DNA from 4 places in the Rhizobium sp. 'Codium 1' genome. Region 4 is predicted to be linked to each of the others. Evidence: predicted binding sites of a transcription regulator. Region 4 holds the regulator's gene; each other region holds the start of a gene.
What was found. The regulator LexA, encoded in region 4, represses DNA repair genes until DNA is damaged. The targets are predictions, from matches to a motif close to TGTTCNNNNTGTGTTCNG.
Positions count from the first base shown of each region.

Region 1: a site for LexA is predicted at 2,671-2,688, ahead of LJE98_RS10390 (helicase-related protein). Genes of this name have one in related genera too.
Region 2: a site for LexA is predicted at 3,300-3,317, ahead of LJE98_RS18735 (ATP-dependent helicase). Genes of this name have one in related genera too.
Region 3: a site for LexA is predicted at 3,538-3,555, ahead of LJE98_RS03350 (DNA recombination protein RmuC). Genes of this name have one in related genera too.

Region 1 is NZ_JAJGPW010000003.1:190,799-196,731, forward strand. It holds gene LJE98_RS10390 (helicase-related protein) at 1-2,506, opposite strand, end outside; gene LJE98_RS10395 (alpha/beta fold hydrolase) at 2,884-3,900, shown strand; gene LJE98_RS10400 (DUF3309 family protein) at 3,897-4,049, shown strand; gene LJE98_RS10405 (glycine zipper domain-containing protein) at 4,090-4,344, shown strand; gene LJE98_RS10410 (YunG family protein) at 4,556-4,909, opposite strand; gene LJE98_RS10415 (beta-ketoacyl-ACP reductase) at 4,974-5,699, opposite strand; gene LJE98_RS10420 (acetyl-CoA C-acetyltransferase) at 5,846-5,933, opposite strand, start outside.
Region 2 is NZ_JAJGPW010000009.1:35,004-40,936, reverse strand. It holds gene LJE98_RS18740 (glycosyl transferase family 90) at 1-683, opposite strand, end outside; gene LJE98_RS18735 (ATP-dependent helicase) at 771-3,257, opposite strand; gene LJE98_RS18730 (efflux RND transporter periplasmic adaptor subunit) at 3,534-4,754, shown strand; gene LJE98_RS18725 (efflux RND transporter permease subunit) at 4,751-5,933, shown strand, end outside.
Region 3 is NZ_JAJGPW010000001.1:702,783-708,715, forward strand. It holds gene def (peptide deformylase) at 1-101, opposite strand, end outside; gene LJE98_RS03340 (globin-coupled sensor protein) at 173-1,678, opposite strand; gene LJE98_RS03345 (globin-coupled sensor protein) at 1,796-3,307, opposite strand; gene LJE98_RS03350 (DNA recombination protein RmuC) at 3,588-4,811, shown strand; gene LJE98_RS03355 (ribokinase) at 4,960-5,859, shown strand.
Region 4 is NZ_JAJGPW010000004.1:27,625-33,557, forward strand. It holds gene gltA (citrate synthase) at 1-217, opposite strand, end outside; gene LJE98_RS11765 (ComEC/Rec2 family competence protein) at 758-2,968, shown strand; gene lexA (transcriptional repressor LexA) at 2,962-3,678, opposite strand; gene LJE98_RS11775 (DUF1003 domain-containing protein) at 3,886-4,434, shown strand; gene LJE98_RS11780 (VOC family protein) at 4,454-5,347, shown strand; gene kdsA (3-deoxy-8-phosphooctulonate synthase) at 5,344-5,933, shown strand, end outside.

The DNA.
Region 1 (5,933 bases), on a different contig from region 4:
CGCTCTTTTCGGCAACCGCCGGAGCCTCAGCCGCCACAGAGCCGGTCTGTGCAGCAAGGAAGGCAGCAGCCTCTTCGGCCGAAACGCTGTCGGCACGATAGCCGAGACCCTTCAGGATCTCTTCCATGTCGTCAGGCGTTGCACCCAGAATGGAGAGCATGGCCGTCGTCGTCGTGAAGCGGCGGCCGTCATAGGCACCATCAGGACGCGCCGGCGAACCCGGTTTCCACTGCAGGAGCGGGCGGATCAGGTCGGCGAGACGCTCGAGGATATCGATGCGAACAGCACGCTTGCCGAGGAAGCGGAAGCCTGCGAGCTTGTAGAACATGCGCTCGAAGCTCGGATCGGTGACCACCGAGGTGCGGCCAGCGGCGAGCACGGGGATCAGATCGCCGTAACCCGGCTTGTCGAGGCCGTCGTTCTTGAGCGCCCAGAGCAGTGTGATGAGCTCGGCCGGGGCCGGCTTCAGCAGTGCCGGCATGAAGATGTGGTAGGCGCCGAAGCGCACGCCATAGCGACGCATGGAGGCGCGACCATCCTGGTCGAGCGTCTTGACATCGTCTGCCACGTCACGCCGGAAGAGCACGCCGAGATTTTCAACGAGCTGGAAGGCGAGGCCCTTGGCCAGACCCTGCAGATCTTCTGCGCGCGACAGGTCGTCGAGCGGCTTCAGCACAGTCGAGATATGGTGATTCACAAAGCGCTCGACACGCGCCGCGACATGGTCGCGCGCAATGCCGGTCAGCTGTTCATCGGCAAGCAGGATCACGCGCGGATGAAGAATATGGTCGGTGCCGATGAGACGCGCCACCGGATCGCCCAGCCAACGCACAAGGCCATCGGATCCGATGACGAGGTCATTATTGCCGGAAGCATGAAGGCGCGCAGCGCGCGCTTCGAACTCGAGCGCCAACGCCTTGTAGGCGGCCGCCTGGACAGCCTTCGCGTCCGGCCCCTCCATGCCGGAGATCGGCGTGAACCGGAAACCGGCGAGTTGTCCCATGGCATGGCCTTCCACGAAGACATCACCGTTCACACTGATTTCAGCTTCCAACATCGCATTCTCTCTCAAGCGCTTCATGAGCACAGATGTCCTGCGATCAACAAAGCGTTTCGTCAACCGTTCATGTAACGCATCGGACAATCGGTCTTCGATTTCCCGCGTCTTTTCTTGCCAGTGTGTCGGATCGGCAAGCCAACCGGGTCGGTTCGACACATAGGTCCAAGTTCTAATCTGCGCAATCCGCGCCGACAGCGTATCGATCTCGCCATCAGTCCGATCTGCCCGGCGTACCTGTTCGCCGAGGAAATCCTCGTTGACGGTGCCGCGCCTGACGAGATCGAAGTAGAGGCTCTGAATCAGATCTGCATGCTGTGCAGGTGTAATACGCCGATAGTCGGGCAGCGCACAGGCCTCCCAGAGCTTTTCGACGCGATCGGGTCGGTCGGTGATGTCGGATATCTCGGGATAGCGCGACAGATACTCCAGTGCCTGCTGGTCCGTCGCCGGCAGAGCACGGGTCAATCCTTCGATGCGAGGCACTGCATCGAGACTTCGCCGCAGTCCCGCAATCGACGAAAAATCGAATTTTTCCGTCCGCCATTGCAGAACCTTGACCTGATCGAACTGATGCGTTTCCAGGCGCTCCACCAGCTCGTCGTCGAACGGATCGACACGGCCCGTCACGCCGAACGTGCCATCCTTGATGTGGCGGCCGGCTCGCCCGGCGATCTGGCCGAGCTCGCCCGGATTGAGATTGCGGAACTGGTATCCGTCGAACTTGCGGTCCTGGGCGAAGGCGACATGATCGACATCGAGGTTCAGGCCCATGCCGATGGCATCGGTCGCAACGAGGTATTCGACATCGCCTTCCTGGTAGAGGCCAACCTGGGCATTGCGGGTCCGCGGGCTGAGCGCGCCGAGAACGACGGCTGCACCGCCACGCTGGCGGCGGATCAGTTCGGCGATCGCATAGACTTCGTCGGCGGAGAAGGCGACTATCGCTGTGCGCTGCGGCAGGCGGGTGATTTTTTTCTGGCCGGCATAAAACAGCTGGGAGAGCCTTGGCCGCTCGACGATGGTAATCCCTGGCAGAAGCTGGATCAGGATCGATTTCATCGTTGCCGACCCGAGCAACAGCGTCTCCTCGCGTCCTCTCAGGTGCAGCAGGCGGTCGGTGAAGATGTGGCCACGCTCGAGGTCGCCAGCCAGCTGGATTTCGTCAATCGCGACGAAGGCCGCTTTGGTCTCGCGCGGCATCGCCTCGACCGTGCAGACGGAAAACCGGGCATTCGGGGGACTAATCTTCTCTTCGCCGGTGACCAGCGCGACATTCTGCGCACCGACCCGTTCGACGACACGCGTATAGACTTCGCGGGCAAGCAATCTCAGCGGCAATCCAATGATGCCGGACCCGTGCGCGACCATGCGTTCGATCGCAAAGTGGGTCTTGCCGGTATTGGTTGGCCCCAGCACAGCACTCACGCCGCGGCCACTCAGGATCATGGGTTGGGTATTCAAAGACCGCTCCGCTTGTCGGGACCGCGCGTCGTCCGCAATCCGGCGCCCTTGGCCAACAAATGGAGGCTGACAGGGGCAAAGGCAAGGCGCTTGTGGCGATCACCCCAGAATTCCGTCCAAACCCTTGATCAGAATCAGTTTTTGGTTTCGGGAACACTCTGGGAACGAATCAGCGACGAATCAACGACTCGCCCAGATTCAGGCTTTGTTCACGGCTAGATGTCGATGGCCTGCCCCATGATCCCTACCATATCCTGAATCGATAAATCCACTTCGCTGTCCTTCCACCGATCAGAATGGCAGGTGGAACCTATGGAACATTCGCACCGCGGCGCACGTTGCTTTGGCCGAGGTACACTGCGATGACACTTCAACCACCACCTCCGGACTGGATCGGAATAACTGACGCAGGACAGGAGTTTGTCCTGATTCATGGCATGGTCATGGCACCATCCTTCTGGCGGACCTATGCCCCGCAGCTCGCCCGGCACGGGCGAACGGCAGCCTACCCGCTTCCGGGGCACTATCCGTGGATTCTGGACGAGCCTGGCCAGGTGATCGGGCCTCATGACGTGGTCGAAGCCTATGCGACGGCAATCCGTCGCGATTTCGGCGGTCGCCCCGTCAACCTCATCGGTCACTCCACCGGCGGCTTCGTCTCGCTGCTCTTTGCGCTTCATCATCCCGAATTGGTCAAGTCGATCACGCTGATCGGCGCCTTTGCCTGCGGACGTTTCGAGGGACAGGAGCGGCTGCCCGCGCGGCTGCTCCGGGTTCCGCGTGTCGGCGCCTTCCTGTTCGGTCAGTTCTTTCGTCGATGGATAGCGACCCAGGAACAGTTTCGCTGGGGATCGATTGAATGTGTGTATGACAAGGGATGTCCCTGGCAGGACAATCGCGCGGTCGAGGCGATGGAAGATGTGCGTCTCGAGCTCAAGAGAGCGCGCCCGGAAGACATTGCAGCCTGTATCCGCTTCATGTCTGCGACCACGCTCGTCAAAGACCTGCCCCGCATCAGCGTCCCGGTACTGAACCTCGTAGGCGCCAATGATGCAATCGTTCCGCCGGCACACCAGCTACGGGTTTCGAAACTTTTGCCTCAGGCACAAACCGTAATCCTGCGCGATTGCGGCCACCTTCCCATGGTCGAACATCAGGCCCGAACAGACCAGGCGATCTCGGCTTTCCTTTACGGTCTCTCGACGATGCCGGCCGCCTCGGCCCCATTGGCGGCTGCCTCGCGGCGCGCCTCGGCAATCGCCGGACTGCATCGGCTTCTTGGCAGCCTGGCAGGACCGATGGAACAATCCGCAAGCCGTGGCGTTCTTCCGGCACAAGACTGGAATATCCACCACGGCTTAGGAGAGGGCCCCCAATGAGCACCATTCTCATCGTCATTCTAATTCTGCTGCTGATCGGCGTATTGCCGACCTGGGGGCATAGTCGCAGCTGGGGCTACGGCCCGTCCGGCGGCCTGGGCCTCGTACTTCTCATCCTCATCATCCTGATGTTGATGGGTCGAATTTGACCTGAAGTAACACCAACTCGACGTGAAAAGGTTTAAGACGATGAAAAAGACCCTTTTGGCACTTGCATTGATCGCCCCACTCGCCGGCTGCACGGCGACCGAACGTGGCGCCGGCATCGGCGCTGCTTCCGGCGCAGTCATCGGCGGCGTGGCAACCGGTAATGTCCGCGGCGCAGCCATTGGTGCAGGCGTCGGTGGCGTTGCTGGCGCCCTTATCGGCAATTCGCAGGAACGCCGCGGCTACTGCGTCTACCGCAACCGCTATGGCGAGACCTACGAAGCGCGCTGCCGCTAATAAGCATAACGAGAGAAAAGCCGCCGATCCCCAGGGCTCGGCGGCTTTTTTGTGCCCCGCGTTAACCTGTCGATCAAAGCCGGAACGAATCGACGACGAATCGCGGACGCTATCATCTTCCCGGTTTGTTCACTGCTATATATTGTTTAATAACAATTGGTTAACCATAGAGAGCGGTGGATATTAGGAATTCCGCGCACGGTTGCAGGGTTCAATCGTTAACAGGAAGCCCGAGCCTTCCGCGCAAGGCGCGATACTGTTCCGGATCGGTATCGGACATCGCTTCTTCCCGATCCGAGGGTAGATCCTCGTAGTCGATCGAATCAGCAAACTGGCGGGATGTGAAGTCGAAGCGGCAACCATCAATTAGGTTGTAGAAGTGCGGCAACTGTTGAAGGCGCGTCTTCAAAATCTGGCCACCAAATACGTCCTGGACAACAAGGCTAGTGACAGCACACTGGCCCCTCGCCGGATTGTCCAAAGACCAAAGGCTAGAGGTCTCACGCGACCAAGCATTTGTGAGACGGTCGGCAAATTGCTCAAGATCTACGACTGATTGAATCATGCGCTTCCCAGAAACGAACAAGGCCGGCGAAAGGCCGGCCTCGAAGTCACACCCTCTCCGTCGCTTACACGAAGAACTGGCCGCCATTGGCCGAAATCGTCGATCCGGTGATGAAGCCGGCATCATCGGAGGCGAGGAAGACGACGCAACGCGCGATCTCCTCCGGTTCACCGAGCCGACCGACCGGGATCTGTGGAATGATCCGCTCGTTCAGCACCTTTTCCGGAATGGCGCGCACCATTTCTGTCCCGATATATCCCGGGCAGATGGCATTGACGGTAATCCCCTTCGCCGCCCCTTCCTGGGCCAGCGCCTTGGTAAAGCCGAGATCGCCGGCCTTGGCGGCGGAATAGTTGGCCTGCCCCATCTGCCCTTTCTGGCCGTTGATCGAGGAGATGTTGATGACACGCCCGAAGCTGCGATCGCGCATCCCGGTCCAGACCGGATGCGTCATGTTGAACAGACCGGTCAGGTTGGTATTGATCACTTCGCCCCACTGGTCCGGCGTCATCTTGTGGAACATGGCGTCCCGCGTGATGCCCGCATTGTTGACCAGCACCTCGACCGGGCCGAGAGCCGCCTCGACCGCAGTGATCCCGTCGACGCAGGCCTGATAGTTCGAGACGTCCCACTTGAAGACCGGAATGCCGGTTTCCGCCTCGAAGGCCTTGGCCTTCTCCTCGTTGCCGGCGAAGTTTGCGGCCACCTTGTATCCGGCATTCTTCAAGGCGGTCGAGATAGCTGCACCTATTCCGCGCGTGCCGCCCGTCACCAAAGCCACTCTGCTCATGCTGTCCTCCCCGTTTTTTCTATATGGTTTTCGTCTGGATCAATCGCTGCGGTTCCCGTCGCAACGGCATGGTCTGACCATCCCGGCTACCAACCGGGACAGAGTTCGCTGTTCATTGGTGAGCGGTGCCATTCTGGCTGCCCGGATCAGAAAGCCTCGAGGCACATGGCAACGCCCATGCCACCGCCGATGCAGAGCGTCGCGAGGCCCTTTTTGGCGCCACGGCGCTTCATT
Region 2 (5,933 bases), on a different contig from region 4:
GAGAAGCACAGTGAATTGCTTGACATGATCCACTTCAGATTGGTTGCTACGTCATTGCCTTCGATTGAAACGATGTAGCGGTAGCGCAGTTGGTCGCTAATGGACAGGAAGGGCTTTTGCCAGTCGGTAGGAGCGCTGCCTCCCGTTGAACCCACATCGAATGAAGGGTGGTTGTAGAACTTCTCGAGGAGTGCGTGCCGAAGCCTATTGTTCGGTGATCCTCGCCATACAATCCTGGACTGTTTTTCCGCAAATGGACGCGGATCGTTCACGCCTTGGAAATGCCGGAACTTGTCCAGTTTCATCAGCACAGAATTCTGGTTTGTATCTCCGATAGGCCTGCTTTTGACAATGGTGGGAAGGTCCGGAACATGCGTAATGTCACCGAACATCGTCCTGACCCGCAAATCTCCATCGAAGTATCGAGCAGCTTCCATGAAGTCAAAATAATATCGACTTCTGTCTCGGCGTGTTTCTTCTATCGCATGACTACCAGATGACGCAGAAAATGGTCCGCTCAGCTTGTTGTAGTACTCAAGGCGCGACGAGATTTCTGCAAGATCGGCTTTTTCAATCGCGTTCAGGACGCCAGAACGTTTTGCGATGAAATAGCGGCGTGGAATTGCGTCTCGTACGGTATTTTGGGTGTAGTAAAGAACTCGCGCAACAGTTCTATTCAGCATTCCGGACACAGTGTTTGTCCCTTGGTCTTTTCGATCATTGCGGCGGCTTTACCATTAGATCCCGGGCTGGTCGAGTGACGCTTTATGTCATGCTACTCGCTCCACAAACCCGTCCAGAACACGTTTCTGGCCGGCCCGGTCAAAATCGATCGTCAGCTTGTTGCCGTCGATCGACGCGATGTTGCCATTGCCAAACTTGATATGGAAGACGCGGTCGCCGACCGAAAAACGCGAGGGTTCGGTCGTCGACGACTTGGCGACGAGTTCGCCGTCGATGGTCTTCGCCCTCGGGCCGCTCTCACCGTAACCGATGCGCTCGACGGCATGGCCGGAGCGGCTGCCCCAGTTGTCACGCGTGGCATCGGTCTTGTTGGCCTGGGCGCGTTTCCAGCCGGGCGTCGAATAGCTGTTCTGGAAGGGCTCCTGCTTGTCGAAGCGGGACTGGCCATAGGGATTTCGGCCATAGCCGCCATAGGAAGTTTCCGACTCGGCAACTTCCACATGCGCAGGCGGCAATTCTTCGAGGAAGCGGGACGGCAGGGTAGATTGCCACAGCCCATGGATGCGTCGGTTGGAGACGAACCAGATGTGGCAACGGCGCTTGGCTCGCGTGATGCCGACATAGGCAAGCCGGCGCTCCTCTTCGAGGCCCGAGCGGCCGCCCTCGTCCAGCGCGCGCTGATGGGGAAACAGGCCTTCCTCCCAGCCCGGCAGGAAGACGGTCTCGAATTCCAGACCCTTGGCCGAATGCAGCGTCATGATCGAGACGGCGTCGAGGTTCTCGTTGGTCTCGGCGTCCATGACCAGCGACACGTGCTCAAGGAAACCGCGCAGGCTCTCGAAGGCCTCCATCGAGCGGATGAGTTCCTTCAGGTTTTCCAGTCGTCCCGGCGCTTCGGCAGACTTGTCGTTCTGCCACATCGCCGTGTAGCCGCTTTCGTCGAGGATCTGCTCTGCGAGCTCGGTATGTGCCGTGGTTTCGAGCAGTGACTGCCAGCGGCGGAAATCGGTCACGACGTCGAAGAGCGCCTTGCGGGCTTTGGGCTTCAATTCATCCGTTTCGATGATGTCGGTCGCTGCCGCCAGCATCGGGATATCCCGGGCGCGGGCATAATCGTGCAGATTGCGGATCGTCGTGTCGCCGAGGCCACGCTTGGGCGTGTTGACAATACGCTCGAAAGCGAGATCGTCGGCCGGCTGGCAGACCAGACGAAAGTAAGCCATGGCATCGCGGATTTCGAGGCGCTCGTAGAAGCGTGGGCCGCCGATGACGCGGTAGTTAAGGCCGAGCGTGACGAAGCGGTCTTCGAATTCGCGCATCTGGAAGGAGGCGCGCACCAGAATTGCCATGTTGTTCAGCGGGTGCTGATTGCGCTGGAGCTGTTCGATCTCCTCGCCGACGGCCCTGGCTTCCTCTTCCGAATCCCAGGCGGCGTGAACCACGACCTTGTCGTCGTTGGGATCCACACGGTCGGTAAACAGCGTCTTGCCGAGGCGGCCCTCATTGTGGGCGATCAGGAAGCCGGCCGCACCGAGGATGTGTTCCGTCGATCGGTAGTTGCGCTCAAGCTTGATGACCTTGGCGCCGGGGAAGTCCTTCTCGAAGCGCAGGATGTTGTCCACCTCCGCGCCGCGCCAGCCATAGATGGACTGATCATCGTCGCCGACGCAGCAGACATTCTGCGGCACGCCCGGCGGACGCTGGGCAAGCAGGCGCAGCCACATGTACTGGGCGGTGTTGGTGTCCTGGTATTCGTCGACGAGGACATATTTGAAGCGCTGATGGTATTCCTTCAGCACATCCGGATTGGCTTTGAACATGCGGATCGGATGCAGCAAAAGGTCGCCGAAATCGCAGGCATTGAGCGTCTTGAGGCGGGCCTGATAGGCGGCATAGAGTTCGCGCCCCTTGCCGTTGGCGAAGGCGCGGGCATCGCCCTCCGGGATCTGCGCCGGATCGAGACCCTTGTTCTTCCAGCCGTCGATCATCTGGGCGAACTGCTTGGCCGGCCAGCGTTTGTCATCCAGCCCTTCGGCCTGGATGATCTGCTTGATGAGGCGCACGACGTCGTCGGTATCGAGAATGGTGAAGGCGGAGGAGAGGCCAACCAGTTCGGCATGGCGGCGCAGCAGCTTGACGCCGATGGAGTGGAAGGTGCCCATCCACGGCATGCCCTCGACTGCACCGCCGACGAGATGACCGACGCGCTCCTTCATCTCGCGCGCAGCCTTGTTGGTGAAGGTCACCGCGAGGATTTGGCTGGGATAGGCGTGATTGGTCGCGAGAATATGGGCGATCCGGGTGGTCAGCACGCGGGTCTTGCCCGTACCCGCACCGGCCAGTACCAATACGGGGCCATCGACGGTTTCAACCGCCTCGCGCTGTTCGGGGTTAAGACCGGAGAGATAGTCGGGCGCGCGGGCCTGGTTCCGGGCGGCCATGGCGCGGGCCGCAATGCCGAGGCCACCACCGGAGGACGCTCCAGGTTCTGCAGCAGGGGCCGGAGACGCAGCCGGCTTGCGCGGCGCGGGTTCTTCATCGAAGAATGGAATGTCGTCGAAACCGTTACTCATGCGGCCCAATGTAGTGATTCGGGTCGGAAAGGCCAGTGACGGCGTTCTGGTTTTATTCCTCGCGCCTGCTAACTCACGGATTTCAAACGTCTCCGGACGCCGCCCATGATATTGTGGAAGCGGCGCATATCTGCGGTGTGAACCGAGCCGTGTTCACGGTGGCGTGAAAAGACGCGAGATTACAAATCAGTAAGCTTGACGTTGTGCCATTGCCACCGACCGTTTGCACCCGATACTTAGCGCCTGACATTCCGTTTTTACATTTTGGAGCCTTGCATGCCGATTTGGAAGCAACTCGCCATCAGTCTTGCCGTTCTCTTCGCGGGTCTCTGTGCCCTGGTCTATTTTTCACCCGGAGCAGGGCGAACGCTCGTTTCCATGGGCGTGCCGGCATCGGCGGTCGCGCTGCTGTCCAGCGGGCCTGAGGGTGAAGGACAGGGCAGGCGGCAGGCGCAGTCCGGCGGCCAGGGACAAGGTGCAGGACAAGGGCAAGGCGGCGGCCAGGCTCAGGGCAACCGTCGTGGCGGTGGCAACCAGGCCATTCTTGTGGCCACGCAGCCGGTGACCATGGGCGTGGTGAACGACCGGTTGAGCGCGATCGGCGACGGAGAGGCCATCGAGGCCGTGACCGTTATGCCGCAGGCCTCCGGGACCCTTGCGGAGATCCTGGTCTCGTCCGGCCAGAAAGTGACGAAGGGCGACGTGATCGCCCGGCTGGATCGGGAAGAACAGGTTATCTTGCGCGACCAGTCGGCCGTGGCGCTGCGCAGCGCCAAGGAAAAAGCCGAATCCTACCGAAACCTGCAGAGCTTCTCGCGACTGGATGTCCTGGATGCGCAGATCGCTGAGGAGCAGGCACAGCTGCAGCTCACCACGGCCGAACTGAACCTGAAACGCCGCGACATCGTGGCACCGATCGACGGCGTGATCGGGATCGTCGGCGTCAATGTCGGCGACAATGTAACGAACACGACCGCCATCGTTTCCCTCGACAATCGCAGCCAGCTTCTGGTCGATTTCTGGGCTCCCGAGCGTTTCGTGGCAGCTGTCCGACCGGGCATGCCGGTCGAGGCAAGGTCCGTCTCGCGCCCGGGACAGGCCTTCAACGGCGTCGTCGAGGCCGTCGACAGCCGTGTGGATCAGGCAAGTCGCACGATCCGAATTCGCGCGAAGATCGACAATCCGGACGATGTCCTGCGTGCCGGCATGTCGTTTGCCGTATCGATGCGTTTCCCCGGTGATCGATATGCGGCGGTCAATCCGCTCGCGGTCCAGTGGGACGGTGAGGGATCCTTCGTCTGGCAGATTGTCGATAACAAGTCCGTGAAGACGCGTGTGACGATCGTTCAGCGCAATTCGGACCAGATCCTGGTCGAGGCGTCGTTGAAGGAAGGGGATGTCGTGGCGGTCGAAGGCCTGCAGCGTGTGCGCGAGGGTGGGGCGATCGAGATTGTTGGACAAGCCAAGGCCGGATCCGGGGAGGTTGCCGTACGATGAGTTCGACAGAGAACGCTTCCGAACAGTCCGGGCGCAGCTTCACCGCGCTCTTCGTCCGCCGGCCGGTTCTCGCGGCGGTCCTTAACACCCTGCTCGTCGTGGCGGGTCTCGCGGCCCTGGCCGGCATCGAAATTCGCGAATTGCCCGATGTCGACCAGCCGGTGATCACGGTCAGCACCGATTATGACGGCGCTTCGGCCGAAACCATGGATCAGGAGGTGACGCGCATCATCGAGGGCGCCGTCGCCCGGGTGAGTGGTCTGAAGTCGATGTCCTCGCGCTCCCAGTTCGGGGACAGCCGGACGACGCTCGAATTCAGCGATAGTGTCGACCTGGCCGTCGCTGCGAACGATGTGCGCGATGCGCTGGGGCGGGTGCGTAACCAGTTGCCCGACGATACGGATGAACCACGCATCGTGAAGGCGGATGCGGACTCGCAGCCGATCATGCGGCTTGCCGTGACCTCCACCACGCTCTCCATGGAAGATCTGACGCTTCTGGTCGACAACGAGATCTCCGACCGGCTGGCAGCAGTCGAAGGCGTCGCCGACGTCCAGGTCTATGGCGATCAGGAAAAGGTCTTCCGGATCGACGTCAACCAGGCGGCGCTCGCCAGCCGGGGGCTCAGCATCGCCAGCCTTGCAACGGCGCTCCAGGACTCTTCGCTCGACGTGCCGGCTGGCTCGCTTGAATCGCAGACACAAGACATCGTCGTGCGGGCGACCGCCAATCTGACCACGGTCGAGGATTTCGAGAACGTCCTGATCGGCGATCGCGTCCGGCTGCGCGATGTGGCAACGGTGACACTCGGGCCTGACGAAGGCTCGACCTCGCTGCGTTCCAATGGCGTCCAGGGCGTCGGCCTCGGCATCATCCGCCAGGCGCAGTCCAACACCTTGAACATCTCGGCAGGCGTTCATGGCGCCGTGGATGCCATGGCGAGCGCCCTGCCTGAGGGTACGCGTGTCATCGTCACCAGCGATGACGCGGTCTTCATTCAGGGGGCTTTGCATGAGGTCGAGATCGCGCTCGGGCTCTCGGCCGTCATCGTGCTCGTGGTCCTCTTCCTTTTCCTGCGCGACTGGAGAGCGACCCTGATCCCGGCGCTCACCATGCCGGTCGCCTTGATCGGGACGCTGGCGGCGATCTATCTCGTCGGCTTTTCGCTCAACATCCTGA
Region 3 (5,933 bases), on a different contig from region 4:
TCGTCGATCAACTGCTCAAGCTCGGCATCAACGCGCTCGATGGGCGCGGATACCTGACGCAGCAGAGGATCGGGCAGGATGATGAGAGGCTTGATGGTCATGGCCTCCATTAGCGCAAGTTCCAGGCGGAGGAAACGGAAAAAACGCTGCCGTTTTGCCGTTTCCTGTCCTGTCAGGCGGCGCGGCGGTCGGGTGCCCGGCGGGTCGGCGATCCCGCCTCGTCAACACGGGTGCGGATCTTCGAGAGCTGCTCGACGAGGGCTGCGACCTCGCTACGCAGGCGGCGCGTCTCGTCCGAAGTGCGATCGACCATGCCACTGTTCTCGTGCGTGAGGAGATCCATGTTGCGGGTCGCCTGGTTCACTTCGTTCAGGCCAATCGCCTGGTCCTTGGCGGCAGCGGCGATGTCGGAGACGAAGGTGTCGATCTCATCGATCCGGGTAATGATGTCACCCAGCACCTCGCCCGTGCCGGTGACCAGACCGACGCCTTCCTTGACCTGCGTTGAGCTCTGGGAGATCAATTGCTTGATTTCCTTGGCTGCATCGGCCGAACGCTGGGCAAGCTGGCGCACTTCCTGCGCGACCACCGCGAAGCCCTTGCCGGCATCCCCGGCACGCGCGGCCTCGACGCCCGCATTCAGCGCGAGAAGGTTGGTCTGGAAGGCAATTTCGTCGATGACGCCGATGATCTTGGAGATCTCGGTCGAAGACTTTTCAATGGCATCCATGGCGGAAACGGCTTGCGAGACCACAGTGCCCGAGGTCTTCGCCTGCTGTTGCGTGTCGCGCACGGCGTGCGAAGCGCGCTCGGCATTGGCGGCCGTCTGGCTGACGCTGACGGAGAGCTGCTGGAGGGCCGTCGAACTCTGCTGGACCCCGCTCGCCTGACGAGTGGTGCGGCTGGCGAGTTCATCGGACGCGTGGGCGATCGCGTCCGTGCCGGTGAGGATGCCTTCCGAGGCGCGGCGGATTGCGGCGAAGGATGTATTCAGGCGATCGACGGTTTCGTTGTAATGGCCAGCCATTTCCTTGAAATTGTCAGGCAGGTCCGTCGTCATGCGGGCTTCGAAATCTCCCTGGGCCAGCGCTTCCAGGCCGCGGCGAAGATGCTCCATGGCGATGGCCTGATCGGCCTCGAAACGGGCGCGCTCCTCCTCCAGAGCGCGACGCCTGGCATCGAGCTCTTCCAGATAGACCGAGATCGCATAATCCATGTCGAGCATGGCGGCCTTGACCACAGAACGAAGCTTTTCACCCAGCGAGACTGCATGTTGCCTGCCGAAAGGAAAGGGCCAGTGCTTAACGAGAATGCCGGAGAGAAGCTCGCCGACCAGCATGGAATAGCCACCGATATACCAGCGTGGCTCCAGCCCGATGCGGGCATGGGCCTTGCCGACGGCGGTGACGCCTCGCACGTAGTTTTCATCGAACTGACCGCTTGCTACCTTGTCCCAATGCCCGATCTGGGCAGACTTCGCGCCATTCATATGGGCGCCGTCGCGGAAGTGTCCGGCGATCTTTCCGGTCTTCGTCACCTTGGCGTAGAACTTGTCGAGCGCGCCGCCCATGATCTCCTTGATCGAAGGACGCAGCTCGGCGAGCGTGCTGCGTGCCTTCTGGTCGATCTCAAGGAATTCAAGGCGTTCTGACAGGTCGTTCTGGGCTTTGGTGGTCATGATGCGATGCGGGCTCTCGGGATTGACTGGTTACAAAAAGAACTGTCACGGTTTGCTGAACAGATTCTAAATGCCCGATGGCGAATTCCCTGGAAACTCGCCATCGGGTTCGTGTCGTCAGCCAGCCCGGCGAAAACCGCCGGCAGCAGACTGGCTTGCGTTTTGCGACCAGGCTCCTGATGTCTTGAAGCCCTGAAGCGCCTGGACCAGACGGCCCGCCTCCTCCTGGAGAGTGGCTGTCTGGGCCGAACTTTCCTCGACCATTGCGGCATTGCGCTGGGTGATCTGGTCCATCGAGGCGACCGAGGTGTTGACCTCACGCAGGCCGCCGGACTGGTCGGCTGCAGCCAGGGCGATCTTGGCGACGATATCGTTGATTTCGCCGATGCGGACGATGATCTTGCCGAGTGCTTCGCCGGCATTGTTGACGAGGTCGACACCTGCCTCGACCTGCGTGGAGCTTTGCGAAATGAGGTTCTTGATCTCGCGGGCGGCATTGGCGCAGCGCTGGGCGAGTTCGCGCACTTCCTGGGCGACGACGGCGAAACCACGGCCGGCCTCTCCGGCGCGAGCGGCCTCGACGCCGGCATTGAGGGCCAGGAGGTTCGTCTGGAAGGCGATCTCGTCAATAACGCCGATGATCTTCGAGATCTCGTCCGAAGACTTCTCAATGGCACCCATGGCACTGACCGCGCGGCCGACGACCTCTTCGGACACACGGGCTTCCGACAGAGCGACGCCGACCACCTGTGATGCTTCCTTGGCGCCGTCGGCCGTCAGGGTGACGTTCTGGGTGAGTTCGTGCAGTGCCGCCGTGCTCTCTTCGAGGCCTGCGGCCTGTTGCTCGGTGCGCTGCGCGAGATCGTCGGTGGCATCGAAGATGGCAGCGGTCGACTTGAAGATCTCGTCGGCCGACTGGCGGACCGTCACAACAGTCGAGCGCAGAGCATCGATGGAGGCGTTGTAGTCGCTCGCCATCTGGACAAAATTGTCCGGCAGGTCGGCCGGAAGTCGGGCATCGAGATCACCCGCGGACAGCTTGGCGAGCACAGCGCGGAGGGCTGCAAGTGCGGTCGCCTGTTCTGCCTCGGTCGTGAGGCGGGCATGCTCAGCGGCCTGGCGCTGTTCGGCGAGGATGTCCAGATAGACGGAGATTGAATAGTCCATGTCGAGCAGGGCGGCCTTGACCACCACTGAGATCTCGTCGGCAAGCTGCGCGGAATTCTGGCGGCCGAAGCGGCTCGGCCAGCGCTCGCGGACCACCGCATGGACCAGCTGTTCCAGGACCAGCGCATAGCCGCCGATGTACCAGCGAGGCTCCAGCCCGATGCGGGCATGTGCCTCTCCGACCCTGGTGACGCCTTCAACATAACTGTCGGTGTATTCGGCCGTTCCGACGATGCCCCAATGTTCTTCCTGACGCTTCTTGGCACCCTTGATGTGATCTTCGCTACGGAAGAAGGCCGCCGTTTCCGGTACTTTGCGCACCTTGTCATAGAAGATGTCGAGTGCGCCGCCGATGTTCCGGCGGATCAGTGGCCCGAGGCGACGCAGGGTCTCTCGACCCTGGTCATCAAGCCCGAGAAAACGAAGACGGTTCTTCAGATCGGAATTGTCGGCACGCGACATGGCACACTCACTCTTTTACAACCCAGGGAAACATCAGATGATGCTGATGGAAAGGCGGGAAGGAGGCACCCAAATGGTAAATCTTTGGTTGCGTCAGCGGCGCCGTTTTTCGCCGACACGATCGAACACGGTGTTTCGGGGCGCGCTCCCTCCCCCTGGCTTGCGCTTTGTCAGTTTCGGCTGGAAAAAAGATACGCCGGCATATGGCTCCGGACACTACGCGCTTCGCATGTTCACTCTTTGATCTGTCAGCCTCCTCCGAATCAGCTATTGTCAGCGTATGAACATCCAGGACATTCCGGCGGTGACCATCGGCTCAGTCACCCTCTCGCCCACCTTCCTGCTGGCGCTCGCCGCAGCGGTCGTGCTCGTTCCCATTATCGCACTCGTCCTGCTCTTGACGCGTGCGGCATCTGCCAGAGCAAGACAAGTGGAGGAGATGGCCCGGCGGGACGAGACAGCGGAGGCGCGGCTCGCAGAACTCCTGAAGGCGCAGGCCGAAATGCAGGGTCGGCTTGCGACCATGGCCGAAGTCTTCGGCAGCCGTCAGACTGAACTGAACCAGACAATCAGCCAGCGACTCGACGGCATGACGCACCGGATCGGCGCGACGATCACCGAACAGACCAAGTCGACCCATGACAATCTGCGGACCCTGCAGGAGCGGCTCGCAGTGATCGACGCTGCACAGAACAACATCCAGTCGCTGGCCAAGGACGTCGTCGGCCTGCAGGCGATCCTGTCCAACAAACAGACGCGCGGCGCCTTCGGGCAATCGCGAATGGAGACGATCGTCGCCGACGGCTTGCCCATGGGGGCCTATGCCTTCCAGACGACACTGTCGAACGGGTCGCGCCCCGACTGCACCATCCGCATGCCGAATGATTCTCCGCCGCTGGTGGTGGATGCAAAGTTCCCGCTCGAAGCCTGGAACGTGATCCGGGAAACAGAAAGCCCCGAGCAGAAGAAGGCGGCTTCCCAGCAGTTCAAGCGCGACATGGAGGTACACATCCGGGACATTTCGGAGAAATACCTGATCGCGGGCGAGACCCAGGACATGGCCTTTCTGTTCGTGCCGTCGGAATCGATCTTTGCCGAGATCCACGAGAATTTCGAGGGTGTCGTGCAGAAGGCGCACCGGCAGAAGGTCGTCATCGTCTCGCCGTCGCTTCTGATGCTGTCCATCCAGGTGATCCAGGCCGTTCTGAAGGACCAGCGCATGCGCGAGCAGGCACACCTGATCCAAGGCGAGGTGATCCGCCTGATGGAGGATCTGAGCCGCCTGGACGATCGCACGCGGAAACTGCAAAGCCATTTTCTGGCGGCCCAGAAGGACGTGGAGATGATCATCACCTCCTCGGACAAGCTGGCCAAGCGCGGCGCCAAGATCGAAGCCATGGAGTTCGAGACGCCGGGCGGACGCGAGGATGGCGAAGATGTCCCCGCGCGGGCGGTGGAGAGCCGCACCAGCATGCTCAAGCTCAGGGTTGTTGACGAAGACTGAGGGGCTGGTCCAAAAGAGAAAAAAGACGGCAGAGCATTCCGACGAAACGTCGTCGCCTTCAATGCTCTGTCCCGCTGGTTTCATGCCATTCCGGAGGCAAAACCGGTTACCGCTTTTGCTGGAATTGCCTTAGGGAGGCACCTCGCTCATGATCACCGTCTTCGGCTCCATCAACATGGACCTCGTCGCCACCACGCCGCGCCTCCCGAAGCCGGGCGAGACAGTTTCGGGAACCGGATTTGCAACGGCAGCCGGCGGCAAGGGCGCGAACCAGGCGCTGGCCGCCAAGCGCGCCGGCGCGTCCGTGCGCATGGTGGGGGCGGTTGGGCGTGACGAGTTCGCGGCACCCGCGCTCGACCTGCTGGAAAAGGCGGAAACGGACCTTTCCGGCGTCGCGCGCGTGGATGGCCCCACCGGTACAGCGCTCATTCTCGTCGGTGGCGACGGGGAGAACATGATCGCGGTGGTGCCTGGCGCCAACGGCACCCTCAGCCCCGGCCAAGCAGCCGAAGCGGTTTCGGGCAGCAAACCGGGTGACATCCTGATGCTGCAGCTTGAAGTGCCCGCCGCATCGGTGAAGGCAGCACTCGAGGCTGCCAAGGCGCAGGGCGTGCGCACCGTGCTCAATACGGCGCCGCTGATTGCCGAGGCTGCCGATCTCGCGAAACTGGCAGACATTGTCATCGCCAACGAGACCGAATTTGAACTTCTGGTGGGGCGCGAGGCGCTTACCGCCGACCAGCGCGAACAAATGCTGCTTCAGATGCACACCGAGACCGGGCAGATCCTGATCATCACGCTCGGCGCCGAAGGCGTCGTTGCTGCGGAGGGGGGCCGCCTGCATCGGACGAAGGGGCTGAAGATCGAACCGATCGATACCGTCGGCGCCGGCGACACCTTCTGCGGGTATCTGGCAGCCAGCCTCGATTCCGGACTGATGCTCAGCGAGGCGATACGTCGCGCGGCGGTTGCCGGATCGCTCGCCTGCCTCAAACCCGGGGCGCAGCCGTCGATCCCTGTGTCCGATGAGGTTTCCGCCTCGCTCTGATCTGAAACAGAGCTGACAAGTCTGATTTATTGCCCGTTAAGCAATGGAACATAGCATCGGTCGCGATCGGGGTG
Region 4 (5,933 bases):
GATAACCGCGATGCAGAAGCGTGCCTTCGTCGCCGTCGATATAGGTGATCTTGGATTCGCAGGATGCCGTGGACGTGAAGCCCGGATCGTAGGTGAACGTGCCCGTGTGCTTGTAAAGGGCGGCGATGTCGATGACGTCAGGGCCGATCGTGCCGGCCTTGACGCTCAGGTCGACCGTCTTGTCCCCAAGTTGCAAAGAAGCGCTTTTGTCCGTCATGCTGATCCTCCGGTATTGGCGGGAAGGCGTCTCGAAAAAGCCGCCATCGGTTAAGCGTGTTGATGTTAGCTATATGATACCGAAGTTAATGCCAAGCTATCCAAAGGGCAAATTGTGCATCGCGAAATCGGCAACAATCGAACCGATCGGTTCTTGTCGTTTGTGGCTCGGATAGGCGGCAGAATCACCAGGCTCTGCAAGCTTTGATTGTTTTTCGTTTTGCCTTATCTTGGCCTTGGATGGTGTGGATCCGGCCGAGCGAGCGCAATGGTCGAAGTGGCGGAAAAACAGGGGGAAACAGACATTCGGTCCGGTCTGCTGCCGGCTCGTCGCCCTGTGCTTCATCCGCCTTCCTGGTCCACCGCGCCTCGTCGGACAGCCTCCGGTTTCCACGTTTCGATTTCTGCCGTTTCGCGTCGCGTCCGCGCCTATGTTGGCGAGCGCCTCACGCAGGAGATCAGTTACGGGCATTTCTTCCACTTTGTCCCGGTGTGCCTCGGCGCCGGCGCTGCAATCTGGTTTTCTTGGTCGAGTCCACCCTTGGCGCCGGTCCTTGCTCCGCTTGTGCTTGCTCTCCTGTTTGCGCTGTCGCGGTCGACGCGGGACACGGCGTCAACTCTGATTCTCTGGAGCGTCTGCCTTGCTGTCGTGGGCATGCTGCTTGCGGAGTGGGAGGCGAGGCGCGTTTCGACCGTCATCATCGACCAGCCGCTCGTCACCACCGTGACCGGTATCGTCGAGCGCAGGGAGCAAGGCGCGGCCGGCGAGTGGCGCTATACGCTGAGGCTGACGGGGACGGTGGAGCCTACCGTGCGGCGGCCGCCTGAAAGGGTCACTCTGCTGGCACGCAGCAAACATGCACCGGCTGCGATCGGCGACTGGCTGAGCGGGCGGGCGCGGCTCTCGCCACCGTCGGGTCCCGCCTTGCCCGGTCTGAACGACTTTGCCTTTCAAAGCTATTTCTCTGGGATCGGCGCTGTCGGTTTCTTTCTCGGTCCGCCTCAGGCGAAGCTGGCCGAAGAGGATAATGGAGCCGGGTTGGTCGCGCGCTTCGATGCGGCATTGTTCTCCCTGCGGGACCGGATCTCGAATCGCATCCGCTCAGTCATTCCAGGCGATCCTGGCGCCTTTGCCGCCTCGATCATCACGGGAGAGCGTCGCTCCATGTCGACCGCTGCGACCGAGGCGCTTCGGGTTTCGGGCCTTGCCCATATCACCGCAATCTCGGGTCTCAACATGGCCCTCGCCGCCGGCATATTTTTCGTCGGCCTGCGCGGTCTGCTCAGCCTCGTGCCGGCGCTGGCCGAGCGACATCCGATCAAGAAGATCGCGGCTGCGGGCGCGTTGATTGCCACGACCGGCTATGTGCTCATTTCCGGCTATCAGGTCTCCGCGCTGCGTGCCTATCTGATGACCGCCATCATGCTGGCTGCAGTTCTCTTCGACCGTCCGGCCGTCAGCCTGCGCAACCTGGCCCTGGCTGCAACAGCCATTCTTGTCGTACAGCCTTCGGCTGTGATGGGGCCGAGTTTCCAGATGTCCTTTGCGGCCACTGCCGGCCTGATCGCCGGCTATGCCGGCTGGCGCTCCCGGCCACGCGCCATCCTGCCGCCGATACGGTCACTCGGCCTGCGCGTTGCTGCGGGCGGCGGAAAACTCATCGGCGGTACTCTGGCGACATCCCTGATCGGCGGACTGGCCACTGCGATCTTTGCCATCACCCATTTTCACCGCCTGTCGACCCATGGACTTGAAGCCAACCTCGCCGCCATGCCGCTGATTTCGCTGGTGGTCATGCCGGCAGGCTTCATTGCCATGCTGCTCATGCCCTTCGGTCTTGACGCGCCCTTCTTCTGGATCATGGGGCAGGGGCTCGAACTGGTTCTGCATGTCGCCTACATGGTTTCCAGCTGGGGTGGAGGTTACGTCTTTCCGCGCCTTCCCGGCTGGTTCATGCTCGGAACGATCACCGGCATGCTCCTGCTGACGCTGTTTCGCAGCAGTCTCAGACATGCAGGAACCGTCCTGATCGCGGTGACGCTCGTTGCGACATGGCTCGGGCCGAGACAGGAGCCCGGTGAACTGATGATCAGCGAGGATGCGCGACTGGTGGCGCTCTGGAGCGGTGACGGCGCCGCACGGACCCTCGCCACCAATCGAACTCGGCCGCCGGCCTTCATCTTCGACCAATGGCGACCGGTGCTGGATGTCGAGACGACGATGCCGCCCCTAATGCTTACGATTGGCGAATTGCCAGCGCCACCTGACTGGCGAACCGGAGAGACCTGGAGCGCAGCGCAGCGATCGGCTGCTGCAACGCTTCTCGATCAGTTGACCAAATCTGCCAGGATGGACCGCTTCACCTGCATCAAGCAGGTCTGCGTCGCCCGGATGGACACGGGGAAACTGCTGATGACCCTCGACCGTCCCGACCTGGTCGGGGTTGGCTGCGACCTTGCCGATGTCGTCGTTCTGGCGGCTCGCACGCGATTGACCGCCTGCCGCTCGGGCGCGGCGCTTCTGTCACAAAGCAGCCTCAGGGCCACCGGCGCTGTCGAAATTTCCGGCCTTGCAGACGCGCCGCAGCACCTGGTGATCAGAACATCTTTCGAGGGGAAGCCGAGACCGTGGACGCAACACCGCCTCTACGACTGGCGCACGGCATCAGCGGCAGACGAACACACCATCCCCCAAGCATCAGAAAGCCGGATGACGGCGCAACCACTGTCACCGACAGCTGACGCTCAGTGATAGCGGCGGATGAGGCCGACCAGCTTGCCCTGGATCTTGACCCGATCCGGCGGGAAGATTCGCGTTTCATAGGCCGGATTGGCGGCCTCCAGCGCGATCGACGCGCCACGCCGGCGGAACCGCTTCAATGTTGCTTCCTCGTCGTCGACGAGCGCCACGATGATGTCCCCGGGATTGGCATTGGACGCATTGCGGATGATGACGGTATCACCGTCGAGAATCCCGGCTTCGATCATCGAATCGCCCTTCACCTCGAGGGCGTAGTGATCACCGGAGCCGATCATCTCGGCCGGCACGGTAATGTCATGCGTATTGTTCTGGATTGCAGAGATCGGTACGCCAGCCGCAATACGGCCCATGACGGGAACCGAGATAGAAGAACTCCTGTCTTCAACCGGCTGTTTGGTGAGTGCTGGCGCTGGCGGTGCCTTGCCAAGACTGCCTTCGATCACGCTCGGGGCAAAACCGCGACGGGGCTGCATGCTCGGAGAATAGGCTTCCGGCAGTTTGATAACCTCAAGGGCGCGAGCTCGATTCGGCAACCGGCGGATGAAGCCGCGTTCCTCGAGCGCCGTGATCAGTCGATGGATGCCGGATTTCGATGCGAGATCCAGCGCGTCCTTCATCTCGTCGAAGGAAGGCGGGACGCCCGATTCTTTCATCCGCTCGTGGATGAAGAGAAGCAGTTCCTGTTGCTTGCGCGTCAGCATATGCGGTGCCCCTGAGGTGAAACAAATACAGAACAGACACTATCTGTTCCATTTGTGTTCCGCAAGGGGATAAATTTTCGTGAAGAGCCGGTGAGAAAATGCGATGGCCTGATGTGCAGGTCATGAAACAGTCCGATTTTGTACCGCTGCAATGCAAAGAGCGGATACTCTCAAAGGCCAGCGGACCTTTCTCGGGGAATAAGACGAATGCTCAAGGACATTGAAAAACTCGTTTTGGGGAAGACGCAATCCGATCTCTCTTCTGCGGAAAAGAAGGTGCTGAAGCGGGCTCGGGAGCGCCGCACGGTTTCGACCAATGCCGGCGAGGATTTCCTAGCCCATGCGACCGTCGGGCAACGATTGGCAGACGGCATTGCGAGGGTGGGTGGCTCCTGGGGCTTCATCATCGCCTTCATGGTGCTTTTCGTGGCCTGGGTGGTTCTCAACACCGTGGTTCTCGCGACGCGCTCCCTCGACCCTTATCCGTTCATCTTCCTCAACCTTCTCCTGTCCATGCTGGCCGCGATCCAGGCCCCGATCATCATGATGAGCCAGAACCGTCAGGCCGAGCGCGATCGGTTCATGGCGGCAAAGGATTATGAGATCAACCTCAAGGCAGAGATCGAGGTTCTGGCCCTTCATCACAAGATCGACGAACAGGTACTGAAGGAATTGCGCGAAGCGCGGCAGCAAATCGACGCATTGCGCCAGACGCTCGAAACCCTTTCAATCCAGCCGCGCAATTCCCAAATCTGACGCAAAACTCGAGAGAAATATGTCCAATCCCATCACGTCCCCCCGCGCCATCGATCATCTCGTCCTCCCGGTCGTGGATCTCGAAACCTCCCGCGATCGGATGAGCCGCCTCGGCTTCACGGTTGCGGCCGATGCCCGCCATCCGTTTGGGACCGAGAACGCCTGCGTCTTTTTTGCAGATGATACCTATCTGGAGCCCCTGGCCGTCGGCAGCCGAGAAGACTGCCTTGAGGCTGCACGCATCGGCAATGTGTTTGTCGCACGCGATCTCGCCTTCCGCTTTCGCCGTGGCGAAGGCCTCTCGGCGATCGTCGTGAAGACGGACGATGCAACTGCAGATGATAGGCGGTATCGCGATGAGGGACAGAGCGGCGGGCCCGTTCTCGAATTTTCCCGGCAGTTCCGATTCCCTGATGGGCGATCGGCGGAGGGGGCTTTCCGGCTCGCCTTTGCGGCCGACCTGCGTTCGCCTGATTTCTTCGCCTTCGCCTGTGAACGGGTGAATCCGATACCGGCGGATCGCGGTGACTTGATCGTGCACGCCAATGGTGCCGCCGGTCTTCGGCGAATCGTCCTGGTCGAGGAAAATCCGAGTGATTTCCAGTATCTGCTGGAAATGGTGCTCGATCAGCGCGACGTCACGGCGCATTCCTTCGGCATGGCGATCGAGGCATCCAATGCCTCGGTTGACGTCCTGACCTCCGAAGGATGTTCGGCCCATTACGGTCTGGGTTCCAGGCAGCTGGAACGCGGTCTCCTGGGCGCGGCCGTGGTGGTCGCCGTCGCCGATCTCGGCGTGACAGAAGCCTGCCTCGCTGCTAATGGCGTCGGCTACCACAAAACGGGAGCGCGGCTGGTTGTCGCGCCGGAAAAGGGCCAGGGCGTCACCTTTGCCTTCGAGGAGTTGAAATGAGCATTTCTCCCAATTCGGAAGTCGTGGTCGGCGAAGGCGCCGGCAAGGCTGTCTTCTCACAAAAAACCCGCTTCGCCTTGATCGCCGGTCCCTGCCAGATGGAAAGCCGTGACCATGCCTTCATGATCGCGGGGCAACTCGTCGAGTTGTGCCGCGAACTCGGGCTCGGGCTCGTCTACAAATCCTCTTACGACAAGGCGAACCGCACCTCGCTGTCTGCCGAGCGCGGCATCGGCCTGGAAACGGCGATGGAAGTCTTTGCCGACATCAAGAAGGAATTCGGTGTGCCCGTCCTCACCGACATCCACACGGAAGAGCAGTGCGCGGCCGTCGCGCCGACTGTGGATGTCCTGCAGATCCCCGCCTTCCTCTGCCGGCAGACGGACCTGCTTGTTGCCGCCGCCAAGACCGGCCGCGCGATCAATGTGAAGAAGGGACAGTTCCTCGCCCCTTGGGACATGAAGAACGTGCTGAACAAGATCACCGGTTCCGGCAATCCGAACGTGCTGCTTTGCGAACGCGGCGCGTCCTTCGGCTACAATACGCTCGTCTCCGACATGCGCTCGCTGCCGATCATGGCGGCCAT